Regions from separate parts of the Neobacillus sp. KR4-4 genome, predicted to be linked through region 2. Evidence: riboswitches for the same ligand, from Rfam matches in the RefSeq annotation. Region 2 holds a riboswitch; the other holds the start of a gene.
What was found. A riboswitch is a leader RNA that binds a small molecule or an ion and turns the genes downstream of it on or off. The one in region 2 is predicted to bind glycine.
Positions count from the first base shown of each region.

Region 1 (15,980 bases), on a different contig from region 2:
CACAACCGAACTTGATGTGCCTCAGCCTTTTATGAAGTGGATAGCTTCGAATCAGATAGCTTGGATTAGTTGGAATGTGGATCAGCCATCGTTATTTGCACCGCTTAATAGTAGAAATTTAGATACTGGAATGGAGAAGAAGTTGTTTTCTTCAGTTATTCATTTTTCTGCATTTCCTGACTTAACCATGACAATCACCATAAATGAACAAGACCAATCCATGTCCAGTTATTCATTTTATGATAAAGACCTGCGTAAACTATCTACTTTTTCAATGCCGCAATTAACAAAGTATTCAGATTGGTTCGTTCCTTTTTATGACTATAATAAAGAAAAAGGACAATTTACAACCTTAAGACCCCTATCAAGCGGAGAATCGGATGCTTATTCAGAGGGTTTCCAGCTTCTAAATTATAATATTAAAAATGGCCGCAGCGAGCTAATAATGGAAGGCTTAGAAAATGAGCCATTGATACTGTCACCTACAGGTGGGGCACTTTTGTATGGGAATCGGTTTGAAAAAATTATTGATCTTAATCATAAGAAAATATATGAATTGATAAAAGAATGACACTAGGATACACAGTGTCATTTTTTTATTTTATCTTCTGTTATGATAAAATCACGTTGAATCAAAAATTAAAAGAGGCAGGTATTCAGTCATGGCTATTGTAGATGTAACTGTTATTCCAATTGGAACAGAAACTCCTAGTGTAAGTAAATATGTAGCAAGTGTTCAAAAGGTTTTGAGAAAATATCAAGACGAAGGGAAAATACGTTTTCAATTAACACCCATGAATACCATTATCGAAGGTGAGCTTCCCATCCTATTTGAAGTTATTCAAGAAATGCACGAGGTACCCTTCTCTGAAGGGATCCATCGGGTCGCTACGACGATTCGTATTGATGACAGAAGAGATGTCAAGCGAAGCATGGAATATAAAGTAGACCGGGTTACTAGCCTTTTAAAAGAGGACTAAATTCAAGGAGATTACAAAAAAGTAATATGTGTGTCGAGGACAATTTCACTCCATGTAAAATAAAAAGACTGCCGGTTGGCAGTCTTTTAAAATTCTTAGTGAGTTCCTGTTGGAAATCCAGAATTAATGATGGTCATTACTGTAAACCAGCCAAAAACCACAAATGAAGCTACACCCCAAAATGCAGCTAAGAAATTTTTTTTCTTAAGTGCTGAAAATCCACCGAAAGCAGCAAGAATGGTTACAAGAGCAAAAATTATTACTAAACCCATGGAAAACCCCCCTTTTATTATGATAAGCAGGCATACATCAAACAAATTTAAGAAAATTATGTACCTATATTATTTACATTCGTTTCTTATTTTATATTTTTTTCTTTCGTTTGTCGAGAGCAAAAAAGAACTCGGGTGAATTTGTATTCTTTCTCTCTGCTTAATACTTAGTGTAAAATAATGATATCGCAAATTCAATTGGAGGTACGAAAATATGAAATGGCAGCAAATTCCATTGGGGGCACTTCAAACTAACTGTTACATCGTAGAAAATTCTGACCGAGCATGTTTAATTTTTGATCCCGGCGGTGAAGGGAAAAAGCTCATTCAGTTGTTGAATAATAGAAAACTGAAACCTCTTGCTATTATTCTAACTCATGCACATTTTGATCATATCGGAGGTGTCGATGAAGTAAGGGACTTTTATAAAATTCCAGTATATCTTCATAAAAAGGAAGAAAACTGGCTTGGTGATCCTGCGCGAAATGGTTCACAATTTTTTATGATTCAGGATTCAATAAGAGTCAATCCCGCTGATCAGATTATTAATAATGAAGGTGTTATGAAAATTGGCGAATTTGAATTTAGCATTTTTCATACTCCTGGTCATTCACCAGGAAGTATCTCTTGTTATTTTGAAGAGCAAGGCTTTGTTATCTCTGGAGATGCCCTTTTTCAAGGCAGTATTGGCCGTACAGACCTAATGGAAGGGAACGCATCACAGTTATTAAAAAGTATCCACGATAAACTGCTTGTATTACCTGAGGATACGTATGTATTATCTGGTCATGGACCTGTGACAACCATTGGTGCAGAAATGGATAGTAATCCATTTTTGAATGGATTTTAGCAATTAGGGGAGACGATATAGAAAAACCCTTCTCCGAAATGAGAAGGGTTTTTCTGGGGGATATTCTATTCTAATATGGGAGGGGATAAAGTTTAAGCTACTATCCTTACAATATTATAAAGTTTTCACTGTGTCAATAGTGTTTATTTGAAAAGGAGTATATATGGACACATTTTTTAGAACATTAATTTCAACTTCTCCCAATGAGTTAATTTCCTATGAAAAATACATTGGCTCAGCATTGTATCATCCTGAATTTGGCTATTATATGAAGGATAAACAAAAAATTGGGCGGCAAGGTGATTTCATAACAACAAGTAATATTTCTGATATATATGGAAGAATGATGGCAACTTGGTTTTCTCACGTATGTACCAATTCACAACTTGACCCAGTATTTTGTGAAATAGGTGCTGGAAATGGACGATTTGCCAAAGCGTTTTTACAGGAATGGAAAGAAAGGATTCAAACGCCTTTAACATATATTATTGTTGAAAGCAGCCCTTTTCATCGAAAACTGCAACGGGAATTGTTAATGGATGATTTTCCCATTGTTCAAGTGGAGAACATCAACGAAGTTAACGCATTTGAAGGAATGATTTTTTCAAACGAACTCTTTGATGCATTACCAGTTCATGTCATTGAAAAAGAAAATCAGGAACTGCAAGAAGTTATGATAGGGATTCGAAATAATGAACTGTATGAACAAAAGGTACCTTTAACCAATACTGATATCAAATTGTTTTTAAAGGAAAGCCAGATTGAATTAAAGGAAAAGCAGCGGTTGGAGGTCCCGTTAGCCATGGTGGAGATGATAAAGGGAATCTCCCGTGCATTGATAAAAGGGATTGTAGTAACAGCTGATTATGGTTATACAAATGAAGAGTGGATGGACCCTAGAAGGGTAAAGGGGAGTTTGAGAGGTTATTATCAGCATCAGCTGATTGATGATATTTTGCAAAACCCTGGTGAAATGGACATTACCACTCATATCCATTTTGATTATTTAATTCAAAAAGGGGAACAGGAAAACTTAGAACTTGTTTCAAAGCTAAGGCAGGATGAGTTTTTATTACAGGCAGGTATTCTGAAAGAATTAGCAAACCATTACGATCCCAATCCCTTTTCAGAGGTAAGCAAACGGAATCGAGCGATTCGCAGTTTGATTATGCCTTCAGGAATTAGTTCCTATTTTTATGTGGTTATCCAGCAAAAAGAGCTAAAATTAAAATGGAGTGATTTCTTCAGCGAATAAAGAAAAAACGCCGGAATTTTCCGGCGTTTTTTTCTAATGGTTACTTAATGTCCTGCACCAGGCACCATCATGAACGTTGTCCAATAAGTGAAGCCTGCGAAGAAAACTGTTAAATAAGCTCCGAATACCCACAAATACATGCGCTCGGATAGTTTTAGATAGCTAAGCAGAACGAAAAAACCTGTTTGGGCTAAGAATAACATTGCCGTCTTATCCATATCACCAAGATAAAACATTACTGTAAAAATGCCCGTCCAGAAACCACAAACTCTGAACATGCGATCCATATGTATCCCTCCTTTTACCCTTCGATCCCATCATTACAATATTATAAAGTAAAAGGAGGTACAATGTAAATAATGGTTTCGATTTAGTTTGTTACAAGCGCTTGATAAGAACAAGTTTCACAACCAGAAATAATATTTTCTTTTTCAATTAACTCAACTGATTCAAAAAGTGCTCCAAACATTCCTTTTAAGAATTCATGGTGCATACTGCAAACTGTTTCCGAATGATCTTCTGCCACTTCTTTGAAAGGGCAATTGAAAATTTGGAAATAGATTTTTGTTTTATCGCCATTTGCTTCAAATTCAGGATAAAAACCAGCAAGCGTTGCCGCACTTTTTAATATTGTGAGCTTTTGGTCAAATTCTAATTCCTCTCCAAACGCCCTTTTTGCCTTTTCTTGTTCAATCAGCTCTGCACCGAAACGCTTTCCAGTATGGAAAAGTGCTTTTTTACCAATCTCTCCAAGTGAAATCATGGTTTGGAATGCGACTTTAGATAAGAGCATGTAGTCACGAAATGGGAAATGCAATTGTATTACATCATCTGAGAGACGATATAATCTACTCGGTCTGCCGCCTTTACCAGTTTTCTTAGTTTCAGACACTAACATGTTCACATCTTCAAGTTTTGATAAATGTAATCGTGCAACATTTGGGTGAATATTAAAGTTTTCTGCCACTTCTTGTACTGTTACTTCTTGATGACGTTTGGTAATGTATTGATAAATATAGTACCGCGTTGGATCTGATAAAACGTTTGTTATCTTTAATGTTTGTTCCATCATTGTTCACCTCGGACCCCCATAATTTATTCCATTATAATACAGCCCTTCTAACATGGGAATGAGGTTAACAATGTTAACACAGTATGTTTAGAAAATGTTCACAATTTGCGACTTTATATTGTAACAATGTGTTAAAAGAAAGCAATTTTAGGTTATAAAATCATTTGTCAACAGTAAAATTATCATTTTTTGAAAAATAAGGCATTTAGAGAAGCTACATTCTTCGCCTTTTTTTAACTTCAAAATAGAGGATGTAAGGAAGTATACCGAACCAACGATACCAGAAAGAAGCTTTTGTTTCTTTTCGTTCGGTACGAAGACGCTTCCTTTCATCCTTTGGTTGATCTGCATATTTTACAATCGTTTGAGTCATGAATTTTACATAATCATTGGTTTTCATGGACATTCACCTGCCTTTAAATTTCATGAACAAGTATGCCCATATTTAGTTATTTCAATTCAAGCCATTTGGATAATCGTTTGGTCCGCGTATCAAAATATCCCCTTCCGTTAACTGTTATACCATCATTATTGAGGTGCAATGTAAAATTGACCTTTTGAATATACCCTATGGGTGTTTCAGTTTGGTAATCCATGTTTCCCTTTACATACGGCACCGTCCCTTTGGCAGGCAGTATGCCAGTCTTTTGAAAAATCGATTCAATCTTTTTTACTGATGAGAGGAAATAATACTCCTCGAGCATGATGGTATTCGTTTCGTGAGCAATTTTTCTTTCAGATAAAAATACTTCCATTCGGCTCGAAAGAAATAATAAAAAAATGATTAGAAGGCACAAGGTTAGTGGGTAAGTGAAGCCACTCTCATTATTTTTCATGGAACATTCAGCCAATTTCCCATTGAGAAAGCAATTACTGAATTTTTTCTTCCCCTTAGGTCAGTTACATCGATTTTGACGGCATTATTTAAGAGAGTGAACGAATGCTGTGAAACATTTTGGAGGAGTATCTCATGACCAGTTGAATTGACACGGCGCCTAAGGTTCGTTCCGTATTTTTCATACTGAATGGTTTCCGCATCTTTTGTTAGAATTAAGCGATTCGAGATCACCTCTGCTCGACTGGAAAGCCGAATCTCCTTTTTAATTTGGCTCGAAAAAACATCCCACTCCATAGCTTGTAAAGAAGCCTCCGTATCCTTATGATTAAGAATTATTTGGAATAATGGTGTCATAAAAAAAATAATTGTTGTGAAAATAGAAAAAGAAATAAGCACTTCAATGAGTGTAAAGGCATTATCATTCAAGCAGCCCGCAAACTTCAACTTCAGGAAGGAACGAATTTTTTTCAACTCTCACACACACCTCCTTTTGTCCAGCCATCTCACTGTCCTTCCATATGATTTGAAATTCAATTCCATTTTGAATAGAAGTGGAATTTGATGTTCCATGATTACTGACTAAATTCGCATGTAATTCTTCGTACATCAACTGTCTAGACATATTTTCTAATTCCAATTTCCGGGATTGTTCTCTTAGTTCGGTCAATAATGGCAGTAAAAACAAACTAATTATGAACAATGCTGATAAGGAAAGTAGAAGCTCAAGCAGAAAATAGCCTTTAGAACTCCTTAACATAAAACCGTCCCTTTCCGATTAACAGGGTCATTTGATAGGTTTTATTTTTGGTTTGGATGAGAAAGGTACCAAACTGGTTCACATTTCCATCGTTTAGGAATTTGAAATATAAGGGTATGGAAGCTTCAGCAAGATAAATATTTCTTGAATAATTTCGTACGAGGATTGGCGGAAGGTCGCTCCTCAATAACATGTAATACTTATACTGCGTTGGAAGAATAACAACGGATACTTCATGTTGATGAGATATAGCATATTGTTGTGAATAATATAGGTCTGCTTTTAATTGGGTTAAAAAGGCCTCATCCTCCAGGACTGAGTGCTGCGGTTTTAAGGAGAAGACTGTAATTGAGGAGATAATCATGAAGATGAAGAGAACTAACAGGGACTCAATTAAAGTGAAGCCATTTTGATCGTTTTTCATTGGGGATTAGTTACTTTCTGTTGAAGTTACATTGCCATCAACGTCTATTGCAACTGTATTCCCATTCGGACAACCTTTTGAGTCTTCCTTTAAATATCCTTCTGATTTTAGTTCCGCAATTGTGGGGATTTTGTTTTTGTCCATTTCATATGCTTGAACTTGAGCCTGGACCATTTTCACGTAGGCCTCACAGCCTTTATTGTTGATATTTGAATTATGTTTTGCAACGTTAGGAATTGTAATAATTAACAGTACTGAGATTACTAGCATAACAATCATCATTTCTATTAATGTAAAACCTTTTTCATTTTTTATCATTCTAACTAACCTCCAATTTTTTTAAATACCATCAAGCAGGTGAAACATGGGTAAAAGAATAGCTAAATACATTGACACGACAAGAAATCCAATAATGATGTAAAGAATAGGTTGAATAGTTGCTAAGCGTTTTTGAATCATTTCTTCCATGTTTGTGATACAGTGCTTGCTGAAAAATAGCAGTTCCTGCTCCAACTTTCCATTCTCTTGTCCATGTTTTACAATCATCGGAAATTCTTTTTCGAAGTATGACATCGTTGCCAAAATTGACTCTAATCTTTCTCCGGTAATTAGCTTACTTTTAATTGCAGCAGCTAAGTGACTGTAAAAAGGATGTCTGAGATTCTGTTCAAAAAGTAGTAGTGCTTCAGAAACCGATAATCCACCGGAAAGTAAGAAGCTTAGTTGAATGGAAAAGTAGTGAGTGAATAGTAATTTGAGGATCCTGCCAACAATTGGGATGCGAACTAGATGTGCCCTTTGTTGTAGGACGGTGAGCTTTCGAAATATCAGCAAATAATACATTGTTCCCAATGATAGAGTAAAAAGCAAGATGCCGATCACGATTGGAAAATAACGATCGAAAGCGTAAACGACATTCATAAAAAAATTTGCTTCTAGACCAAGGGACGAAAAAAGACTTGTGAACCTTGGGAGTAATGTATTTTCGACGAAAATAAATAGAAATCCTGTAATGACAATGAGCAAAGCAGGATACTGAAGCAGTTTTAGAAGCTTGTGTAAATCTTTATCTTTAAGTAATGCAAGTTCACTTCCCTCCAGCAGAGCATCCGCAAAGCAGCCATGTTGTTCGGCAAAATAGACATAACCGACTAAATCTTTTTGGAAGCCAAGATTATTTAGTGCAACATGAAATGGTAGACCTTTTTTCAATTCTTCTAAACAATCATTAAGTTCCTCCTTTCGTTTTGAGGGTAATTGTAATGCTATGGATTCAATTGCAAGTGCAATTGGATATCCCCTTGCCAAAAGTTCACCAGTTCTTCTCAAGAAATTTGCTTGTTCATTCACTGTCCATTTATGACGATTCATCATCATACACCAATCGCTCGTATTCAGATTCTTGAATATAACCAAGGGCAATACCTTTGTTTATTACATCTTTTAAGGTGCGGTAACGCGTATTTATTTTATCACCTTGGGCTGCCTTCATTACCCCGTGTAAATTTCTTCCTGATAATAGTTCAAACACACTTGCGCGTTTCCATCTGTTATAGGAATAGCAAATAGGTGTGCAATCCCCCTCGCAAAAAGGGCACGAGAGTTCCACCAATCTTTGTGCGGTAATGGCAATCAGTGTCTGTTCAACTTCTAACCAATTCACACCAAACTCTCGCAGGCGATAAACTGCCCCCTTTGCGTCGCGAGTATGCATTGTGGAGAGGACAAGATGGCCTGTTAAGGCAGCTCTTACTGCGATTTTTGCCGTCTCAGCATCGCGAATTTCACCGACCATAATAATGTCTGGGTCATGACGCAGAATTGCCTTTAGACCAGCCGCATATGTTACGCCTGCTTTTTCATTGACCTGTATTTGCAGGACGGAGTCATAGTTTTTTTCGATGGGATCCTCGAGCGTGATGACATTGCGGTGAAATAGGTGGGCTGTTTCATTTAAAAGGGAATAAAGTGTAGTTGTTTTGCCGCTGCCAGTTGGCCCGGTGAAAATGATAAGTCCATGAGCATGTTTAAGAAGGGCGAGTAGTTTTCGTGTCATTGACGGGAATAGTGAGAGTTGGTGAAAAGGGATTTGTTCTTGCTGTGGGAGCAGCCGGATGACAAGGCTCTCTCTGTTATTAGAAGGAAGCGTGGATAGTCTTAAACCCATTAATTGTCCGCCAACTTCACAAAAAAATGCTCCGCTTTGTGGCCGTCTTCTTTCACCGATATCCATATTGGCTGTGAATTTAAAATGTGAAATTAATCTGTCGCATTCGTCTTTAGGAAGGGATAGTCGGGGAATGAGTTTGTTGGTTAATCGTAGTTGAATGAGTGTGTCATTCTTCCTTGGAATAATGTGAATATCTGTTGCCTGATTCCTTGCCGCATCGGCAATAATTCGATTTGCTAAGATTTCTATCGCGCTAACAATAGGTACCACCGCCTTTAATATTTTTCATTTGATAATATTCGACAGCGTTCCTGCTTATCCTTCTTTATTTTCAAAAAATATTTTTATTTTTTCAGCAAAATAATATTAGGGTGTCAGGCACCATGTGAAATTTTCACATGGCGCCTGACACCCTCATTTTGTGCCTTTATATGGCTTTGTCGGTTAGATAGAAGAGGCCTCCGTTGATGAAGGATATGGATATTTTTGGTTCGTATTGCTCTTTTAGGGCTAGTTTTTCCGTTTCGAAGTTTTCATTTTCTTCTTCGACATCTTCATAAAAATGGTTTAAGAGTCGTAAATCCTGCTCCCAGCGTTTTCTTGCGTCTTCAGCCCAGGTGTGGTCATCTTTCTCAATCACGGAAGTTAGATACGCTTCTATCCTTGACATCCCACTTTGCGGCCTCACTAATGGTGATAAGGTAAAGGAATAATCCGGAATTTTTGGTGTTAACGGTATTTGCAGAAGCCTGTCATGGAAATCTTCGACCATTGTTCCGTTTATGAGTTGTAAACCGATGGACTTAAAAATATCACGCTTACGATCACATTGATATGAGATTTTAACATTCATACATAGCCATGGCATCAAGGGGGTCTGCCTGTTCTGATGGCAATGATTTTCGTAAAGCCGCATATAGCTGGCTAGTTTCTTAGTTGAAGCAAAAATTTGATGTAGACGAGGAGAACCAAAATGAATGATTTCCCCTTTTATATTTTCAGGAGCTGCATCTTGATTCGTGATAAAGGTTAGCCTCATCGGATTTGGAATCCCGCCTGTTTTTTCTAAATAATGCCAGTAAAAAGGGCGGTTCATTAATTCCTTGTCAAGTTCCACTGTTAACTGAACCATTAAATATCCAGGGCCATTCTCCACAATTTCACAATCATTAGCCAGAAAATAGGTCAATAGAAAGTTATGAATTTCCTGCTGCTGCATGGGAATCTCCTTTCTTCATCGATTCTGCAAATTCAATCATTGATGATAAGTTTTCCATTTTTATGCGCATTTCCCCTTCAGTAGAGGATTGTCCGAATATATCTATTAAGTGGTCTTCAATATTGCCAAATTCCAACTTTGTTAAAATATCGTCCAGTTCGCCGATTACTTTTTCGAATAAATGGATTTTTTCATAAAGAAGCTTTAAGATATGCTCCTCGACCGTGTTTTTTATTGCAAAGTTATAAATCATGACATCTTTTTCCTGCCCAAGACGATGAATACGACCAATCCGCTGTTCTAGCCGCATTGGATTCCATGGCAAATCGAAATTAATTATATGGTTGCAAAATTGAAGATTAATTCCTTCGCCGCCCGCTTCTGTCGCAATTAGAACTTGTGCATGCTTTTGAAATAATTCTCTCATCCAGTCCTTTTTCCCGCGCTTAAACCCGCCGCGAAAAGGGACAGATGTTATTCCATGCTGTTTTAAATACCATTGTAAGTACATTTGAGTGGCTCGATATTCTGTGAAAATAATCACTTTATCATTTACCTTTTGAATTAACTCTAATGCTTTTTCCGCTTTGGAATTTTTCTGAACAGCTTCGACCTTTTTCATTAAATATTGAATTTGTTCTTCGAAAGCTGGAGTTGGATTTTCCTTTTTTTGCAGCATATTCTTTAATGTATAAAAAACGGCCTCTCTGCTGCTGCATGCCTCACGCTGCAACGTCATGACTGAGAATGAACTAGTTTGTACCCAATTCCCTTCACTTTTTAAGTTTGTAATTGACTCGTAAAGATCTTTCTCCTCAGGGGTACATTCAATTGGAATCGTCTCAACATGCCGTTTTGTCCATTCGATTCCTGTATCTGCCCGCCTGTTCCGAATCATGACCTTGTTTACTAATTCTTTTAAATGTTCATCATCATTTAAGGATCGTGCATCACGCTTGTATTTTTCATAGAATGCCGTTTCGCTCCCTAAATGTCCTGGTTTTAATAACGAAACCAGATTAAAAATTTCCTCGACTCGGTTCTGAATCGGTGTTGCCGTCAACAATAAACAAAATTTCTTTTTCAGATTTTGAACAAATTCGTAGTTTTTTGTTTTGTTATTTTTTAGTTTATGTGCTTCATCAATGATGATGAGATCATAGTCTTGTTGGTAGATAATGTCGCGATGTGGATTACGTTTTGCTGTATCAATCGAGGATACGACGACATCGCACTGTTCCCACACATAGCTTTTTCTTTGTGATATAGCAGGAATGAAAAATTTGCTATTTAGCTCGGTCGACCACTGTGTAACTAAAGAAGCAGGGACAAGGATTAATACCTTTTTCACCAATCCGCGTATCATATATTCTTTTAGAATTAATCCAGCTTCAATTGTTTTTCCGAGCCCAACTTCATCAGCAAGGATAGCTTTTCCGTTCATATTTTCAATTACTTGTTTCGCTGTTTCGAGCTGGTGTGGAAGCGGGGTTAAATTAGATAAATGACTTGGTGCCAATAAACCGTTGAAATCAGGAACAACGAGATGTTTTTCTACTCCAATTGCTAGTTTAAAAAGCTCCCAATTCCCCCATGGACCATCGTTATCGATTCTATGTAAAAAATCATCCTTCCAAGAGGAATCAAATTCAATTTCGATCGACATGGTGTCAACTCCTTTTTTACAATTTCCAGCTTTATTCTTTCAAATAAAATTATTGCCCAATGTATTATTTTAATGGTAGGATGATTATAGTCTTGAATGTTTTAAATATTTTAATAAAGTAATTTATTTTATAAGTATAATTAGTATGACCAATTTGGATAATATTATAATGCGAATGATAACAAGGGGAGAGACTACCTTTGTAGCGCCGAAGGAGCAAGCAGAAATGTGAATCTCTCAGGCAAAAGAACTCTTGTTTGACGCAGCTCTGGAGAGTGCTGATTAGACATTTACAGCCACCAAAGGGGAAAGCCTTTAAAGGTAAACTTTCAGGTGCAAGGACAGAGACCTTCCTAATTTTTCATGGGAGGTTTCTGTCCTTTTTTATGGTTATCCTAAGAATAGTATGTGCCAAAGATTGAAGGGGGATTAAGAATGTCTGAATTAAAACGAACTCCGCTTTTTGATGTGTATAAGGAATGGGGAGGAAAAACCATTGATTTCGGTGGTTGGGAGCTGCCAGTTCAATTTTCCAGCATTAAAGAAGAGCATGAAGCTGTTCGCACACGTGCAGGATTATTTGATGTTTCCCATATGGGTGAAGTGGAAGTAAAAGGCAAGAATAGCTTGGATTTTTTACAAAAAATGATGACAAATGACATTTCAAAAATTAAAAATGGCGGTGCCCAGTACACGGCCATGTGTTATGAAAATGGCGGTACTGTCGATGACCTGCTTGTATATAAAATTGAGGACAATCATTACCTGTTAGTTGTTAATGCATCAAATATTGAAAAAGATTATAAGTGGCTTGAAGACCATGTAACTGGAGATGTTACTTTAGAAAACTTATCAGAAAAAACAGCGCAGCTTGCCCTTCAAGGACCACTTGCAGAAAAAGTACTGCAAAAGCTCGCTGGGAATACGGATTTGAGTGGGATTGGTTTTTTCAAATTCCAGCAAGAAGTAATCCTTAATGGGAAAAAATCCTTAGTATCAAGAACAGGATATACCGGTGAAGATGGTTTTGAAGTATATTGTGATGCAGAGGATGCAGTTGATCTTTGGAAAGATATTTTAGCAGCAGGTAAGGAAGACGGAGTAATTCCTGTTGGATTAGGTGCCCGCGATACACTGCGTTTTGAAGCAGTATTAGCACTTTATGGCCAAGAACTTTCTGCAGAAATTTCACCACTAGAAGCAGGGATTGGCTTTGCCGTGAAATTATCCAAGGAAGTTGATTTTATTGGGAAAGAAGCATTAATCCAACAAAAGGAAAAGGGCTTACCAAGAAAATTGGTAGGAATTGAAATGATTGATCGTGGGATTCCACGTCATGGGTACCCAGTATATAGTGGGGATCAGTTAATTGGTGAGGTTACAACAGGCACTCAATCACCAACTTTAAAGAAAAATATTGGTCTTGCTCTAATTAATTCGGAATTTACAGGCCTTGAATCCGTTGTTGAAGTGGAGATTCGCGGTAAACGCTTAAAGGCTACTGTCGTTCCAACACCTTTTTATAAAAGAGAAAAGAAATAACAGAAGGGAGTTAGTTTTATGAAACATCGCTATTTACCTATGACTGAACAAGATAAGAATGCTATGCTCGAGGCAATTGGTGTTTCCTCTATTGATGAACTGTTTAGCGATATCCCTGAAAAAGTAAGATTTAAGGGTGAATACAATATCAAAGCAGCTAAGTCTGAAACAACCTTAATGAAAGAATTGTTTAATATGGCTAGCAGGAACGCTGACCTAAAAAGAAATGTTTCTTTTATTGGTGCAGGTGTATATGACCATTACATGCCTGTTATTGTCGACCATGTTATTTCTAGATCAGAATTTTATACAGCTTATACACCATATCAACCAGAAATATCTCAAGGTGAACTTCAAGCAATCTTTGAATTTCAAACGATGATTTGTGAATTAACTGGCATGGATGTGGCCAATTCCTCTATGTATGATGGCGGAACAGCACTTGCTGAAGCAGCAATGCTTAGTGCGGGCCATACAAAAAGAAAAACAATTATAGTCTCTAGTGGCGTACATCCTGAAGCACGCGATGTTCTTAAAACATATGCAAAGGGTCAGTACCTCAATGTGGTCGAAGTACCTGTGAAAGATGGAGTTACGGATCTAGAAGCATTAAAAGGGCTCGTAAATGAGGATGTTGCAGCTGTTATTGTCCAATATCCAAACTTCTTTGGCCGAATCGAGCCTTTAAAAGAGCTGGAAGAAATTATCCACGCAAACAAGTCCATGTTTGTAGTTTCAAGCAATCCATTATCCCTTGGGGTGTTAACACCACCAGGTAAATTTGGTGCTGACATTGTTATTGGTGATGCCCAGCCATTTGGAATTCCAACCGCTTTTGGCGGACCTCATTGCGGCTATTTCGCAGTTACTACTAAGTTGATGAGAAAAGTTCCTGGACGTCTTGTTGGACAGACGACAGATGACCAAGGCCGTCGTGGGTTTGTTTTAACCTTGCAAGCTCGTGAACAGCATATCCGTCGTGATAAGGCGACATCAAATATTTGTTCAAACCAAGCATTAAATGCCCTTGCAGCATCTGTGGCAATGACAGCTTTAGGTAAAAAGGGTGTACGTGAGATGGCGGCTGCCAACTTACAAAAGGCTCATTATGCAAAAAATGCATTTAAGGAAGCTGGCTTTGAAGTGGTATATGATGGTCATTCATTCAACGAATTCGTTGTAAAATTAAATAAACCTGTCAAAGAAATTAATCAACAGCTTTTACAAAAAGGAATTATTGGCGGCTATGATTTGGGTCGTGATTATCCAGATCTTGTTAACCATATGCTGATTGCTGTAACAGAACAACGCTCGAAGGAAGAAATTGATACTCTAGTGAAAGAATTGGGGGATTTCCATGCATAATCAAGACCAGGCACTCATTTTTGAACTTAGCACACCAGGCCGCATCGGTTATAGTCTGCCAGAAATGGATGTACCAGAGCTAGATCTCAATGGACTTCTTCCTGATGGTTATATTCGTACGGAAGAGCCAGAACTTCCTGAGGTTTCAGAACTTGATATTATGCGCCACTACACGGCACTATCAAAAAGAAATCATGGTGTTGATTCAGGATTTTATCCACTCGGCTCTTGTACAATGAAATATAATCCAAAAATTAATGAAAATGTAGCACGCTTTAACGGCTTTGCACATGTCCATCCGCTGCAAGATGAAAGTTCTGTACAAGGTGCACTTGAACTTTTATATGATTTGCAGGAGCATTTAATTGAAATTACCGGGATGGATGAAGTGACTCTGCAGCCAGCAGCTGGAGCACATGGGGAATGGACCGGTTTAATGATGATCCGTGCTTACCATGAAGCCAACGGTGATATGAAACGTACAAAAGTTATTGTTCCTGATTCCGCACACGGGACAAATCCAGCATCAGCAACAATTGCAGGTCTAGAAACCATTACCGTTAAATCCAATGAACATGGTCTAGTTGACCTTGAAGATTTAAGAAGAGTGGTTGGTGAAGATACTGCAGCATTAATGTTAACCAATCCGAATACGCTTGGTTTATTTGAAGAAAACATTCTTGAATTAGCTGAAATTGTTCATGAAGCAGGTGGAAAGCTTTATTATGATGGAGCTAACTTAAATGCGGTTCTTTCAAAAGCACGTCCGGGAGATATGGGGTTTGATGTGGTTCACTTAAACCTTCATAAAACGTTTACAGGCCCACACGGTGGCGGCGGTCCTGGTTCTGGCCCAGTCGGTGTCAAAGCAGATTTGATTCCGTTCCTTCCTAAACCAATTATCACAAAACAAGGCGATGAGTTTGTTCTTGATTATGATCGCCCACTGTCAATTGGTCGTGTGAAGCCATATTACGGAAACTTTGGCATTAATGTTCGTGCGTACACATATATTCGCTCGATGGGTCCGGATGGATTAAAAGCAGTAACAGAGTATGCTGTACTAAACGCGAACTACATGATGAGAAGGCTTGCTGAATATTACGATCTACCATTTGATCGTCATTGTAAGCATGAATTTGTCCTTAGCGGAAGACGTCAGAAGAAATTAGGTGTCCGCACATTAGATATTGCGAAACGACTGCTCGATTTTGGCTATCATCCGCCAACCATTTACTTCCCGTTGAATGTAGAAGAATGTATCATGATTGAACCGACAGAAACCGAATCAAAAGAGACATTAGATTCATTCATCGATATTATGATCCAAATTGGTAAAGAAGCTGAGGAAAATCCAGAAATCGTTCAAGAAGCCCCACATACAACTGTGGTCGGCCGTATGGATGAAACAAAAGCTGCTCGTAAGCCAGTCTTAAAATATCAAAAAGCTTAAATATTAGAAAGGTCAGATTCGAAAATGGAATCTGACCTTCTCTATTTTTCAAAATAAAAAAGGCCCCGAAATACGGAACCTTGTTTATCTCGTTATTTCTTCGTTTTAACTTTACCA
Region 1 covers NZ_JBHHJU010000009.1:38,877-54,856, forward strand. Annotated here, with positions in the region: gene ACE198_RS11235 (YqgU-like beta propeller domain-containing protein) at 1-571, shown strand, start outside; gene ACE198_RS11240 (MTH1187 family thiamine-binding protein) at 663-980, shown strand; gene ACE198_RS11245 (DUF2759 domain-containing protein) at 1,076-1,252, opposite strand; gene ACE198_RS11250 (MBL fold metallo-hydrolase) at 1,467-2,102, shown strand; gene ACE198_RS11255 (class I SAM-dependent methyltransferase) at 2,266-3,357, shown strand; gene ACE198_RS11260 (DUF2626 domain-containing protein) at 3,402-3,644, opposite strand; gene ACE198_RS11265 (helix-turn-helix transcriptional regulator) at 3,728-4,426, opposite strand; gene ACE198_RS11270 (YqzE family protein) at 4,644-4,829, opposite strand; gene comGG (competence type IV pilus minor pilin ComGG) at 4,879-5,265, opposite strand; gene comGF (competence type IV pilus minor pilin ComGF) at 5,262-5,738, opposite strand; gene ACE198_RS11285 (hypothetical protein) at 5,686-6,024, opposite strand; gene comGD (competence type IV pilus minor pilin ComGD) at 6,008-6,448, opposite strand; gene comGC (competence type IV pilus major pilin ComGC) at 6,455-6,766, opposite strand; gene comGB (competence type IV pilus assembly protein ComGB) at 6,788-7,819, opposite strand; gene comGA (competence type IV pilus ATPase ComGA) at 7,806-8,888, opposite strand; gene ACE198_RS11310 (YqhG family protein) at 9,046-9,837, opposite strand; gene ACE198_RS11315 (DEAD/DEAH box helicase) at 9,815-11,503, opposite strand; glycine riboswitch at 11,679-11,766, shown strand; gene gcvT (glycine cleavage system aminomethyltransferase GcvT) at 11,939-13,045, shown strand; gene gcvPA (aminomethyl-transferring glycine dehydrogenase subunit GcvPA) at 13,064-14,410, shown strand; gene gcvPB (aminomethyl-transferring glycine dehydrogenase subunit GcvPB) at 14,403-15,863, shown strand; gene ACE198_RS11335 (rhodanese-like domain-containing protein) at 15,956-15,980, opposite strand, start outside.
Region 1: linked by a shared signal. The riboswitch ahead of gcvT (glycine cleavage system aminomethyltransferase GcvT) and the one ahead of ACE198_RS15845 (amino acid permease) in region 2 are both predicted to bind glycine.

Region 2 (15,980 bases):
AAAAGGCATTGGATTTTAAAATCCCAATGCCTGAATGTTTCCTTCTTTCATTTTAAACTGCTTTAGATAAGCTAATGTCTTGTACTTCAGTAGTTTTTCCTTTTTTCAAGCTAATCATTGCGATAAAGGAGATACAGTAGAGTAGTGCGAGATATCCCATTGCTGCCGTAACATTAGCATGCTGCAAGATATATCCTACTAATATTGGAGATAATCCTCCTAATGCTCGTCCAAAGTTAAAGATTGTGTTGGTTGCTGTGCTTCGAATTTCTACTGAATAGAAACTGCTTATTAATGCCCCATAACCCGCAAACATACCATTCGAGAAGAACCCGACGATTGCACCCCCGATTAATAGACCAGCACTCCCTGACGCATAGGCATATAAAAAGACAGCGACCGCTGATGCGAATAAGAAGACTCCATATGAGCGTTTCATCCCAAAGCGATCGATAAAGTGTCCAAAGGTTAACATTCCTGCAATCATACCAGCCGCAGTGCTAATCGTCCAAAGGGCAGAGTTTGAAACCGACAAACCTTGGGATTGTTGCAGCATAGATGGAAGCCAAATCATCAAACCATTATATCCAGCAATTTGGACAGTTGCCATGATCGCTAGAGCAATCGTTGTTACTGAGGTTCTTGGCGTCGCAAACAATTGCTTTAATTTCCATTCTCTGGGTACAAGTTGTTTTTTATTCTGGGTTTTCAACCATTCAGGTGATTCATCCAATTTCTTTCTGACGATAAAGGCGAAGATAACCGGAACCAATCCGGTGAAAAACAATCCCCTCCAGCCCCATGAAGGAAGGATGATTGCACTAAGAAGAGCAGCAAGAATCACACCGTATTGAGCACCAACGCTGACATAAGAAGAAGCTCGTCCTTGTTTATTTTTTGGCCACGCTTCCGCTACAAGCGCCATACCGATCCCGTATTCCCCTCCTGCACCTAAGCCGGCAATAAATCGAAAGATGTAAACTTGTTCAATATTTTCGGCTAAGCCGGTTAATGCGGTACCGATAGCAAATAGTAGAATTGTGTAAGTAAAGATTTTAACTCTCCCAAATTTATCTGCTAATATACCGAAAATGACTCCCCCAGCTAGCATTCCTAGATTTGTAATAGAAGAAATGAGACCGCCTGCCACCATGTCAATATGAAACTGAGCAATAATCATTGACATGGCAAAGGAGATAAACATGATATCCATGCCCTCTAATGTTAACCCTGCAACTGATGCGACTACTGTTTTTCTGCGATAATCCATTTCTGTCGTTCTCCTTTCAAGCCTCTCTGGACTATGATTAAAAGATAGTTGGCAAAAATAAAATGCCCTTTCATCCAAAGGACAAAAGGGCATTCATATACGTAACAAAGTATATATGAATTTTACTTTCGCCTTTTTGGCCTCTCTGGACCAATTTAAAGGAATTTAATTTCATCTAATAGTATCACGATAATTTTCATGTGACAATAAGAAATAACTAGTATTTTCTTTTGGAAAGAAGGTCATCACATTATTCACTTCTATTAAATGATTCACTAAGATTCTTTAACGTGTAAAGTCTGCCAGTTAACAGAAATAATTCATCGTAACTATTTTTTACGTATTCCTCAATAATTTTGAGCCCTTCTTTAAATTGATCCACTAAATAATACGTATACTTTTCATCCCAATCAAACTTATTAATTCTAAACAATTCATCTGAAAGGATCTGAAACTTATACTCTTCAATAAGAAGTTTTATTTGAAACAATTTGTCTGGTGCAAACCTGTTGCTGTTTTTATTGATATGACTTTTTTGAACATATGTTATAAACCCATTGATATTTTCAGCAAGCAAATTCGCCTTTTGCATCTCAAACTTCATAACGCACACTCCTCACTATCGAAAAAACATTATTATGAAGAGTGTATGTTTTGAGACATCAGTCTGACACCCTTTTTCTTTTTTAATGAATATAAAATGAATAAAAGAATGAACCAAACAGGTGTTAATAATAAAGCGGTACGAGTTGCTTCGGCAAATAGCATAATAATAAGAATGAGTGCAAATAACGTTAGGACGACATAATTGATAAACGGTGTGAACGGTGCTTTAAAAATCGACTTTTCATGTAAATCAGGACGTGATTTCCGGTAGCGCAAATGACAAATTAATATGATGCTCCAAACCCAAATAAAACAAATCGCACTGATCGTTGTCACGATACCAAAGGCTTGTTCTGGAATCAGTTTACTTAAAAGAGCACCGGCTGATAGAACAAGAGTGGAAATAAATAATGCGTTACTTGGTACATGGTTTTTATTTAATTTAGCAAATTTAGCAGGTCCCTGTTTATGACCACTTAAATTAAACAATATTCGGCTGGTTGAAAATAATCCGCTGTTACACGCTGAAGCAGCTGATGTCAAGACAACAAAATTAATAATTCCTGCTGCAATTGGAATACCTACTAAGCTAAACGTCTTAACAAATGGACTATTAGCTGCATTCAGTTCTGTCCAAGGATTGATACATAAAAGAATGAAAAGGGCTCCCACATAGAAAAATAGAATTCGCAACGGGATTTTATTAATGGCAGATGGAATATTTTTTCGAGGATTAGATGTTTCCGCTGCGGAGACACCCACTAATTCAACACCTACAAATGCAAAAACAACCATTTGAAAAGACAAAAAGAAACCTGATATCCCATTTGGAAAAAGACCACCGTGTCCCCAGAGATTCTTGATTGAAACTGTTCCCGAATCGGTTTGAAATCCAATAACCAATAAAATGATTCCTATTACGATTAAAGCTAGAATGGTAATTACTTTGATGATTGCAAACCAAAACTCTAACTCTCCAAATAGCTTTACGGTTAGTAAATTTAATCCCAATAATACAATTAAGCAGATTAAAGCAGGTATCCATTGCGGAATATCGAACCAATATTGCACATATACCCCCACAGCAATAATATCAGCCATGGCGGTCATGATCCAACAAAACCAATACGTCCATCCTGTCACATAACCAGCCCACGGTCCAATGTACTCTTCCGCAAAATCCGTGAATGATTGATAGCCCGCATTCGATAATAGCAGTTCCCCAAGTGCCCTCATCACAAAAAAACAAGCAATACCAACGATTAAATAAGCAAATATGATAGATGGACCTGCTAACTGGATCGCTCTTCCTGAACCAAGAAATAAACCTGTACCAATCGTACCGCCAATCGCAATGAGTTGTACATGACGATCTTTTAAATCTCGTTTTAATTCTTGCTGTGCCATTTTCATTTCCTCCTTATTTTTGTAAAGTTCATGTTGTGAATTGATGAGCAAAAGGTTAAAAACCATAAAAAAAGAGACTGGATCAGCTCCAATCTCATGGTCATAAGAATAACAAATAATATTTATCACTCTTTTATCAGAATAACAAATAAAATACGTACTCTTCTGTCCTTTTGCCTGAGATTGTGAACCCTTCGGCGCCGCAGATTTCTGCGGTCTCTCCAGAAGCTGCTCCTGCTATAGTTTGACCCATAGCAATCATAGCTTGCTTATTATTTAATTTTGAATAGAAGAACCAAAGGTTCAAAATCCCCACTAAAAATTATTCAACCATCATCAAGTCTTAAGATTTACATTATTGTTAAATAATTTTTAATTTTAGTAGTATTCAATCACTTTGTCAATACATATTTTCGGGGCCCAGATTGGAGAACAAAAAATAAACCCACCTCATTCGTGAAGGGGTTCATTTTTTTCTTAATCTCCTAGGACCAAAAAATATTGAATATGATTGGCTGAGATGGGAGTGACCGCCATAATGCGATAACCGATACTTAGTAATTGTGACAAAGTTTCTGCACAATTTTGCCGTGGCGGCTCAATTGGAGCATGGTAACTTTTATAAAGATTTAAGAATTGATTATGGTTTGTACAATGGAGCAAGATCACATGTCTACCAGTCCATGCTTGACCAATCATTGTTTGTGGTTGACCTTGAATTTCCCTTTTATTTCTCATAATGTACACCCTCGTGGATTGATACTATAGATTTTGGAAAAAACCTTGTACAATGTTCTTACCATTCCTAACACAAAACGATAATTCTATAAGGTGTGATTTGGGCGGGGATACTTTTGGTGGCTGGTCCATAAATGACAATAAGATTCCTGTTCGCGGGGTTTCTTGTAAAGGGTTGCCCATTTGTTAAAAGTATTTGGGTATATGGAGATATATTTAATCGTAACCGTCCATCACTACTCTCTAATTCACTATTAAAGTAATCAACTTTTACATTCTGATATGGGCTATCTTTAACCATGACAAGCGCTGGATATTGTGGAGGGTAAATAAGAATAGCAGGTGCATTTCCGTCATAATAACCAGTCACGCGATCTCCTATAGCCACAATTGCATGGTCAACAAAATAAGTCGTTGATGACACCACGAAATTCACAATTGCTCCCGTGCCGTTTTCTACAGATATTAATTTATTACAGCCTTCTCCTGTACCATTTTGACCTACAAGGTCAGTAATCATGGTGACAGTTCCATGAAACGAAAAAAATTTAGTCATCCATTTACCTCCTAGCTGATAAAAAATGCAGCTCGACACTAGTACGTACTGCTTAACTTTGTTCCAAAAATCTCTGTTGCCAATGATGTGGATATAAATTGAGTTCCATTCCATGTTAAAAGGTTTTCGACATAACCTAATGTATCCGCATTAGATGTACCAATAATCCGTTGAAGAACGAGTAAATCATAATTTATTCCTTTTCCATTTGTAACAATGGGATATAACGCAGTTGCTGCAAGAACCTCGCCCTGAACTGGCTGTTTTAATTTTCCATTTTCATCATAGAGCTCAGATAGATAATCATAACCTTTGTAACTAATGTCTAGGGTGAAAAGCAAATCTAACGAAGGGCTTCCTACAGTCACTTTATAAAAATCCTCATAATTGACTTTGAATCTATAACTTTTATTATATTTTTCAACATCAAACAATAGCATAGGGATATTATTTCTATAGGAGTAAATATAGAAAATACCGTATCCTCCGCTTCCCCCCGTTTCAATACTTACCAAAATATCCAATATATTATCATTAGAAAAATCCCCGAGAAAAAGCTGAGCATTATATCCAGTATTATTTTGAAGATTAATAGATGAAATCCGTTTCGAACGCCCGTCTTGAATGACGAGTGTAATTTGATCAGCAAAGACTTCAGTTTCACCGTTTTTTCTTCCATATAAATAGACGTAATCTGCTATACCGTCACCTGTAACATCACCTTTCCTCATGTCAAGCAACATAAAGTTTCCAGGATAAGTATCATTAACAAAGGTTTGTTCTTGAAATTGCCTGTACAAATAGATCCCCCCTTCAAACATTTGTATGACTTGATTTACCATATGCAGGTAAATGCCTAGATGACACCGTTTTTAGGTCCGGAAGGAGTTTTACTGAAAAATAAATACACTTATACGAAAGTACAAGTTGATAGGTAAATAACTATTGAATAACTTACGACAAATCCAATCGTTTACTTACTTTTAATAAGGCAACAGAAACTCAAAAGAGAGCGGATACTTTCCCCCTCTCTATTATTGATGCTTAGTTTTCATTCTTTTAGTCTAGGTTTAGCAGGATCACAGTTGGGTGGATCAAGTTTTGTCGATTCTGCTAACTTCATTAGATAATAACATTCTTCACGATACATATGATCCGCCATTAAGGGGGCAAAGGTACCTAATGCTTGCTTACTTAGTCTAAGTTCTTCTATTTCCTGTAGAAAGTTTTGAAATAACTTAATTTCTAATTGACTGTCTAAGTTCATTTTATCCAAAGCAGGAAAAGACGCTAAATTGGTTCTTAAATACCCTGCAAGCTCCACGGATTTTAAGTAGAAATTCTCAAAGTTCTTCAAATATGAATTACTTTTTTCTCTAAGTTTTTTTTCAACACCATCTAAATTGGTGGATATTGCTTCTGCATGCCCCGCCGCATCCAATAACCATAATAGGTGATGGTGGAGCTCGTGATACACAGGCGGGACTTCCCCAGCCTTTAAGTGCTCTAAAATTCTTAAATACTCCTCTAATTCATTTACCATATGATTTATAAAGGTAGGTGAAAGGTGAATTTTTATTTTTCCAATCAGATGTTTTCTTAATAATTCCAATTTAAATTCTCTTAATTTTATAACTTCGGATTCAGCTTCCCTGGATAATGTCCATAAATTTGCGGATTCCGTACGCTCAAGTAATGTGTCAAATTCTCTTATAAATGTTAAAGTCGTTTCAATTTCCTCTGTTTGAACGGGGGCTAACGATTCGTATATAAACCTTGAATGATCACCTAATATTTGGAGCCAGAAACGGTGTTCGAATCTAGCTGTTTTCTCAAAAACATCATTCATGTTTATTCCTCCCAAATAGTAATCCACACACTATATTAATATTATTCTTCTAACTTGCTTCTTATGAACAAAGTTAGGAAAAAGAATCAAGCATAACCCTGCCGCGAAAAGGTATAAACATCTTCTTGAAGGACTAGCATATGATTAGTAAGTAAAAAGGAGACCTATGTTTATTGACATTGGTCTCCCTTAAGTTTCATAATTTATTTGTATATTATTTTATGTCCTTCAGTAAATCCTCATAAATTTCGTTATATTCCTTAGCAGATTGCAACCAACTGTAATCTTGACCCATTGCCTTTTTTACTAAGTTAGTCCAGTATTCTTTTTGATGATAAAAATAAATGGCTCTTTTAATGGTATGGAGCATATCATGGGCGTTGAAATTCTTAAAAGTGAAGCCGTTACCATTACCAGTAAATTCATTAAAAGAATGGACGGTATCATTTAAGCCACCGGTTTCTCTGACAATGGGGATTGTTCCGTACTGTAAGGCAATAAGCTGTCCTAATCCACAGGGTTCAAACTGTGAAGGCATTAAAAATAAATCAGCCCCCGCATAAATTTGATGTGCCAGCGTTTCATTAAAGCCCAAGTATACTCGTACTTTATCCGGATACTTATGTGCCATTTGCTTTAAGAAGTTTTCATATGTAGGGTCTCCTGAACCAAGCACTATGAATTGGATATCTTCCTGAATCATATTTTGAAATACATGGAGTACTAAATCCAAGCCTTTTTGACTTGTTAAGCGTGTGACCATGGCAATGATTGGCGTACTTTCTTTTTCTGGCAGCCCAAAATATTGCTGTAATTCTTGTTTATTTTCCACTTTGCCTTCTAGGGATTCGAGGTCATAAGGTAGAGCAATATCACGATCTATTTTAGGATTATACACTGTATCATCAATTCCATTTACAATTCCAATTAGCTTATGACTATATTTTCGTAATAACCCGTCAAGTCTTTCCCCAAAATATGGATTTTGAATTTCCTCTTTATATGTGGGGCTGACAGTGGTTACAATATCAGATGCAATAATACCACCTTTCATAAAGCTAATATTCCCATAAAATTCAAGTTGTTCACTATTAAAATATTGATGGCCTAATCCTAGCTGCTCACTCATCACCTCATATGGAAAAATCCCTTGAAATTGTAAATTGTGAATCGTAAAGACTGTTTTAATATCCTTATACATTGGTATATGACGATAATTAGCATCTAGTACAAAATTTACCATTCCTGTATGCCAATCATGGCAATGGATCACATCTGGAATGAAATCGAGATGCGGAATACACTCTAGAACGGCCTTAGAGAAAAATGAGAATCGTTCACCATCATCATAATGACCATATAAGGAATCTCGAAAAAAATAATATTCGTTATCAATCAGATGATAGGTTATTCCATCATGCTCAGCAGTTAGGATACCGCAGTATTGACTGCGAAATCCTAACTGTACATTTATCGCTTGTTGAAAATGAAATAAATTTTTAAGTTTCTCAGGAATTAAACTGTAATTTGGTAAAATAACACGTACTTCAGTCACTAATTTTTTTAACGCCTTAGGAAGTGCACCCGCTACATCCGCAAGGCCCCCTGTTTTGACAAACGGAACACACTCTGATACTGCAAATAAAACTTTCACGTATTCTCAACGCCCCTTTTGGACTTTCCCTTTTTCTACTAGGTAGGGTTTCTCTCTCGTACCTACCAATTGTACACCATTATCAATCTTGACATCCTTATCCAAAATTACACTATCTAGAATACAATTCTCTCCTATTTGACACTTCTGCATAATAATAGAATTACGAATCACAGCTCCTTTTCCAACTTTAACCGAACGGAAAAGAATACTATTATCTATTTCTCCTTGAATAATACAACCATTTGCAATCATCGAGTTCGTAACCTTTGCAGCATTTTTATATTGTGTTGGCGGCTCATCCTTTACCTTCGTAAAGATTGGCTCATTCTTAGTAAAAACCTGCTTCCATACGGTTGGCTGCAGCAAATCTAAACTATTTTGATAGTAGCTTTGGAGAGAGTCAATTGTGGTAATATAGCCAGCCCATTCATACATATTAATTTTAAATTTATGACGTTTATCATGTATAACATCAAAAATCGTGTAATATCCTTGATTTTTGTATTGTTCAAACAGAGAGAGTAATAAATTCTTGTCCAAAATGTAAGTTTGCAGCGATTGTCCATTATGAAAAACTTCAGTAATATCTGCTTCATTTTCGATATGGTGATCTAATATTTTACAAAAATCAATGGATCCGATTGTATTGCAATTCGTAATTACTACGTATTTTTGTTTACTTCGTAAAAAATAAGTAATATTTTTCGCAAAATGGGCAAAGGAACCAAATCGCTCGATTCTAGAAGTGCCCTCAGGAGAAAAGACAAACAGACCATCACGCTTTCTGTCCAAGTCCCATTGTTTACCGGATCCTAAATGATCTATCAGTGAACGGACTTCTTTTCCCGTAAAAATAGCTACATTCGTAATGCCTGAGTTCACCATATTTGATAACATAAAATCGACTAATCGATATCGGCCGGCAAAGGGAAGTGATGCGAGAGACCGATGAGCAGTTAGGTTTTTAAACGTGTCAAATTCATTAGTTGCATTAATAATTCCAAGCATTGAGCACGGCATAGAATCGCCCTTCCTTTTCTGAATTTTTAACTAATCTTCCTCCGCATACAATATGACGGCATCACTGTTCTTTGAAGGGCGAATTACGGCATTGTCCTCCACTTTCATTCCTGGAGCGATAATAGCGCGCTCAATCACCGCATTTTTCCCGACTCGGGCATCTGGCATGATCACAGAGTCATGGATTACACTTCCTTCTTCCACTGTAACTCCTTGGAACAAAACGGAATGCTTAATTGTCCCTTCTACAATACAGCCTTCATTTATTAATGATTCTTCGATGTGAGCAGTCGGTGCGATATATTGTGGCGGATGGTTTGGATTAACCGAGTAGACTCTCCAATTCCGGTCATAAAGATCCAAGTTCGTTTCCTCTTTTAATAAGTCCATATTCGCCTCCCACAGGCTGCCTACAGTCCCAACATCCTTCCAGTAACCTTTGAATGGATAAGCCACAACCTTTTTCTTTTCTTCGAGTAGTAGTGGAATTATATCCTTGCCAAAATCATTGGATGATTCAGGGTTTTTATCATCCATTTCTAAAAAGGTTTTTAAAACCGGCCATTTAAAAATGTATATTCCCATCGATGCTAAGTTACTTTTTGGATCTTTCGGTTTTTCCTCAAACTCAATAATGTCTAAATCCACATTTGTATTCATAATCCCAAAACGGCTTGCTTCCTCCCAAGGCACCTCAATGACAGAGATGGAAACATCTGCCTCCTTATCAATATGATAATCGAGCATTTTAGAATAATCCATTTTATAAATATGGTCTCCAGACAGAATGAGGACGTATTCTGGATTGTATTGTTTTAAATAATTTATATTCTGATAAATCGCGTTCGCCGTACCTTTATACCACCTAAGACCTGCCGTCTCCGAATAGGGAGGCAAAACGGTAACGCCGCCACTAATTCTATCTAAATCCCAGGCGTTTCCAATTCCAATATAAGTATGCAATACAAGGGGCAGATACTGAGTCAATACTCCAACCGTATCAATTCCTGAGTTTGTGCAGTTACTTAATGGAAAGTCAATAATTCGATATTTCCCTCCAAATGAAACCGCCGGCTTTGCTTTATCTCTTGTTAGTGCACTCAATCGGCTACCTTGACCGCCTGCTAGCAGCATGGCTACGCACTGTTTTTTCTTTCCCATATCTTTTACTCCCCTTTCTTGTTTTCACTGGTCGTAAGATGGATATACCGAAAGGCGGGATAGTCATTTCTAGATGACTTGTCTGGTTATGAAACGCTTTATCAACGGATTTGATCTTCTTTTTATTTATTTGCCCAGAGCCACCAAAGGAAACCGCATCACTATTAAAAATTTCATGGTAATAGGTGTAGGATGGAACCCCAACTTTAAAATTTTCATATACGATTTCGGTAAAATTACAAACGATAATAAGAAGATCACTTTCTTTTTTTCCTTTTCTTATAAAAGAGAAAATACTTTGATCTTTGTTATTAGCATCAATCCACTCAAATCCTTCATTTGAATGATCTAGCTCCCACAATGCTTTCGTACGTTTGTAGAACTGCATCAATTCTTTAAAGTAATGATGTAAAACGCGGTGCATCTCAAATTCGTCTAATTCCCAATCTAAATCCTCTAAATCCTTCCATTCATCAAACTGACCAAATTCTCCACCCATAAATAGGAGCTTTTTACCGGGGTGCGCCATTAGAAACCCATATAATAAGCGTAGTTGGGCAAATTTCCGCCAATAATCGCCCGGCATTTTATTTAAAAGTGATTTTTTACCGTGTACAACTTCATCATGTGAGAAAGGTAGGACGAAGTTTTCAGAGTAAGCATACATAATGGAGAAAGTTACTTTATCATGCAAATACTTTCTATCCCGAGGTTCCGCCTCCATATATTTCAAAATATCATTCATCCAACCCATATTCCATTTATAGTTAAAGCCTAAACCACCTTCATAAGTAGGTCCTGTAACAAGCGGCCAATCTGTCGAATCTTCTGCAATCATTAAGACTGTAGGATCTGTCTCAAAAACTACTTCATTCAGACTTTGTAAAAAGGAAACAGCGTATTCATTTTTTTGAAATATACCCCCAGCATTCCAGTACAGCATATTGGCAACCGCATCCACACGAAATCCATCAACGTGGTAGTATTTCATCCAAAATAAGGCGTTAGAAATTAAAAAGCTTTTTACTTCACCTTTCCCCAAATCAAAATTTGCTGTTCCCCACACCTCATTCTCTCGGACAAATACATCTTTATATTCATAGGCAGGCCGGCCATCAAACATATATAAACCATGGGCATCCTTACAGAAATGTCCAGGAACCCAATCAAGAATAACACCGATACCATTTTGATGGCATTGGTCGATAAAATACATTAAATCGTGTGGATTGCCATATCGACTTGTCGAAGAAAAGTATCCTGTTCCTTGATATCCCCATGAACGATCATACGGATGTTCAACGAGAGGCATCATTTCAATATGTGTAAAATGATGCTCTAGTACGTATGGAATCAGTTCATCAGCTAACTCGCTATATGTATAAAATGTTTCCTTATCCTTTTTCCTCCAAGAACCTAAATGAACCTCGTAAATGGCAAGTGGTTCTTCGTAAACACTTTTCTTTCTTTTATTTTCGAACCATTTTTGATCTTTCCAATTATATCCTTCAATATTATAAATAACAGAAGCAGTATGAGGCCTGAGCTCTGAATAAAATGCATAGGGATCTGCTTTTAAGAACGTATTTCCGGCGGCTGTATAAATTTGATACTTATAGATTTCATCTTCTAGGAGGCCTGGTATAAATATGGACCATATTCCTTCGTTATTGAGCTTAGACATTCCATGATTGCTGCCATCCCATTTATTGAAGTTTCCGACCACTTTAACTTCAATAGCATGAGGAGCCCAAACAGTGAAGCGAGTACCCTTTACCCCTTTTTGCGTTTCAAGATGAGCACCAAATACTTTGTAGCTTTCATACAAACTTCCTTCATGAAAAAGGTGTACTTCATAATCTGTAGGATTTGTTACATTCACATTTTCACCTCTTTCTTTCAATGTTTTGGCTCTCTTGTAGTTTTTCATAAATGAAGTGTTTAATGCATAACAAATAGAGTTTGCAAGAAGATGAAAACGACTCCGAAAAATCAGAGTCGCCTATATTAATTATCAGTATTTTTCAAGAAATAATTTATTACTTTTCTATACCGCCAAATATCTTTAGTATCAACTGGGAATTCCTTTATATCCCAATACGTTTGGTATTTCCTATGCGCAGTCAGTGTACCATCAGGATATTGCATAAAGGTAAGTACTCCATTATTTTCTTCATCTTCTATGGCGATGTAGTGTTTAGAACCATCCCAGCTCGCCAAATCACCAAATCTCTCACAAAACTGCTCCACATTTGCTTTGCTTCGAATAATCATAACATTCCCTCCCGCCTCATTTTAATTTGATAGTATTATAACATACTAGAATGGTATTGCATTATTACAAGAGTTATAAAAGTCATAAAAATTCGCAATATTCATTAGATTTAATCATAGAAATAGTACAGAAGTATTAATTCGTTCCGTTCAAGCTCCAGGAGGGGAAATGAGCATGGTATTGGCAAGTAAACAGACAGAGTCAATTCAAACCATTAATGTGGTACTTGAGGCGATGAAAACCCACACCATATTAAAACTAACAATAAAAAAATCCCCAGCTAGATAGATATGAATATCTAACGCTAGGGGATTTTTTATATTATTAAAATCGTCTTTTTCGATTACGTAAGAACGCTGGAATATCTAGAGATTCTTCTGGCTGTTCTGGGTGTCTGTCATAATCTTGCATTGGTTCACTTCGGTGGATTGGATTACGTTGTACTCGTTGCTCCCTTTGATATGGATTGGGTATTTCTTCAATTGACGGCTGGGTAGCTGTTGGAATTATTATATCTTCTTTCTCAGTGAAACCAGTGGCAATAACCGTCACAATAATCTCTTCTACTAAGTTCTCGTTTATAACTGAACCAAAAATCATATTTAATTCTTCATGAGAAGCAGAAGCAACGATATCTGCTGCCTCCTGTACTTCAAACAGACTTAAATTATTCCCCCCAGTTATGTTCATGATTACACCATGAGCACCATTAATAGAAGTTTCAAGTAATGGACTATTTAAAGCTTTCTGTGCAGCCTCAACAGCACGATCTTTACCTTTGGCAATCCCAATTCCCATTAACGCAGTTCCCTTATGGGACATAACCGTCTTCACGTCAGCAAAATCCAGATTGATTAAACCTGGTACAGCAATTAAATCGGAAATTCCTTGAACACCCTGACGTAGTACATTATCCGCTTCACGGAAAGCTTCAATCATCGGTGTCTTTTTATCTACTATCTCTAATAAGCGATCGTTAGGGATAATAATCAAGGTGTCTACCGCTTCCCTCATACCGCTAATTCCATTTTCTGCGTTAGTTGCACGCTTTTTGCCTTCAAATTTAAACGGACGTGTTACAACCCCAATTGTCAGGGCACCAAGATTTCGGGCAATTTCAGCAATGGCAGGCGCTGCGCCTGTTCCTGTTCCACCTCCCATTCCTGCTGTAACAAAAACCATATCTGCGCCTTCCAACACTTCCTTGATTTGCTGTTTACTTTCTTCCACAGCTCTTCTGCCTATTTCCGGATTTGCTCCTGCTCCCAAACCCCTTGTCAATGCTGTACCGATTTGCATTGTGACGGCTGCCTTTGATTGATGAAGAGCTTGTGCATCGGTATTAACGGCAATAAATTCTACACCCTCAACGCCTTCTTCAATCATACGATTCACGGCGTTATTTCCCCCGCCGCCTACACCGATGACTTTAATCGTGGCGAGTTGGTCCATAGATGTATCAAATTCTAACATGTTCATTTCTCCTCTATAGTAATTTAGGTGGCAGGATTTTTCCTGATGCTTTCCAATAATCGCAGACCAAAAATTTTTTTCCAGATCGAAAAAAAAGGCGGCATTTTTGATTTAGTTGTAGTCTACTTAACTATAAATATATTGTCCAGTTAAGATACACCTATTTATCTGATAAAAAAATAGTAAAAAAAACTCACCTTCAATTACTGAAACTGTCTTCTCTTTTTTATTATTTGGCTGTGTTAAACAAGTCTTTTGATTTCCGTTCCAGGCACTTCGCTTTCCGCGGGCGTGCCGGGGAGCCTCCTCGTCGCTTTGCTCCTGCGGGGTCTCCCCTGCCCCGTACTCCCGCAGGAGTCTTCGTGCCTGGAACGAAGAGAAACAGAGTGTTAATATCAACATTAATCTTTAACACAGCCTATTATTTAAAAGTAAAAAAAGGGAAACCAGTGTGGTTTATTCACATTGGTTTCCCTTTTCATTCATACCTTTAAGCGATTATTATAATGAGTAAGTCTGTCTAAATCCGCAGTCATTCTACGACACCTAATATAGTCCTTTTTACGGCGTTTTTCGACTCTCATTCTCACTGTATGATCTCTACTGTAGTCTTCATAACCTACTCCATGGGCACTACGCATCGCTTTTTCCATTTCGCTCGTATAACTTAATTGTAAATGATTAATAACAAAATCATTCCTTTCAGTTTTTTTCACTTGGCGAATTGTTCTTTAATGTAGGTTTCATCTTATCATTGAATGCTGGGTCACACAAAGTCGAAAAAACGGTGTATTTTGCTGTATTAAGGAATGTCATCCAAACTCGAGAATATATCTCAGACATTCTAACTTTTTTAGCCATATCCTTCCATATAATGCTTAACCTATAATTCCCATTACTGATTATCAGTGACTGAGTTGACCATCAAATAAAGAAAACATCTATATAGTTCAGAAGATTGATTTTCTAACAAATAAAAGGAAATTCTCAATGAATTATAGAAATGTTAAATTGGAGGTGCAGTGTTATGACGATCATATATACACCTAGTGACGTACAGGAATTGCTTGGAATTGATGCAATTACATTACGGAAGTATGCTACCCACTTGGAAGGTCATGGGTATCTCGTTCAGCGTAATAGTAGAGGACATAGAACATATTTTGATAAGGATGTTCTCACCCTCCGCAAAATAATCGAATTCACTAAACAAGAGGGTATGACGATGGACCGTTCTGTCGAAGCAGTACTGGCATTGGCCTATGAAGAAAATAATTCGGTAACCTTTAAGGAAGAAGTGCCCATACAGACAATTAATGATGGCGATGCTGAGCAGAATACTAATACTAATACTAATGAGCTATTGAATCGTATAGAACATTTGGAGGAAATAAACGTAGAATTAATCAAACTTTTGAAGGAGAAGGCAGTACGGGAAGCTAAGCAAGAAGAGAAAATTAATCAAATATGGAAGTATGTAGACCGGATGGAGCACCAGGAGAAGGAACGCGGGCTAATGATTGATGAAGAAACAAGAAAGCAAATCGCAGCCGCAGAGCAAAAGAAATGGTGGCAGTGGTGGAAATGAGAAGAGCCGTGCTAAAGATAAGCATGGCTTCTTTTTACAAGTATATGTCAGCAATGAAAAATTTTTTCATCTCGGGCATTAGTCGCCTCCACTTGTTACCGGTGTTGTTGATTTCTTGTTTGCACTAGCCGGCTCCGGCATTTTGACCTTCCCACCTGGCTCATACACAGTCACTACACTTATAAAAATAACAACAATCCCCCAAATTAATCCTTTACTACCTAATACCTTTTTCCTTGATTCAAGAGCTAATGGTATGATGATAATACCGAACGGCTGATACTCTCATTTGCATACAATCCTTTGTAAAAATCATTTAATCCTATCAATAGCGAAATGAAAAATTTGAACACGCACTTCTTCATTACATAGTGAAAAAA
Region 2 covers NZ_JBHHJU010000014.1:113,636-129,615, reverse strand. Annotated here, with positions in the region: gene ACE198_RS15855 (MFS transporter) at 53-1,270, opposite strand; gene ACE198_RS15850 (hypothetical protein) at 1,521-1,874, opposite strand; gene ACE198_RS15845 (amino acid permease) at 1,907-3,283, opposite strand; glycine riboswitch at 3,439-3,518, opposite strand; gene ACE198_RS15840 (hypothetical protein) at 3,761-4,021, opposite strand; gene ACE198_RS15835 (hypothetical protein) at 4,089-4,577, opposite strand; gene ACE198_RS15830 (VCBS repeat-containing protein) at 4,616-5,377, opposite strand; gene ACE198_RS15825 (DUF2935 domain-containing protein) at 5,629-6,426, opposite strand; gene glgA (glycogen synthase GlgA) at 6,641-8,080, opposite strand; gene ACE198_RS15815 (GlgC family sugar phosphate nucleotidyltransferase) at 8,087-9,103, opposite strand; gene ACE198_RS15810 (glucose-1-phosphate adenylyltransferase) at 9,134-10,264, opposite strand; gene glgB (1,4-alpha-glucan branching enzyme) at 10,212-12,146, opposite strand; gene ACE198_RS15800 (hypothetical protein) at 12,272-12,538, opposite strand; gene ftsZ (cell division protein FtsZ) at 12,864-14,012, opposite strand; gene ACE198_RS15790 (hypothetical protein) at 14,242-14,427, opposite strand; gene ACE198_RS28035 (YuzK family famiily protein) at 14,495-14,653, opposite strand; gene ACE198_RS15785 (MerR family transcriptional regulator) at 15,040-15,600, shown strand.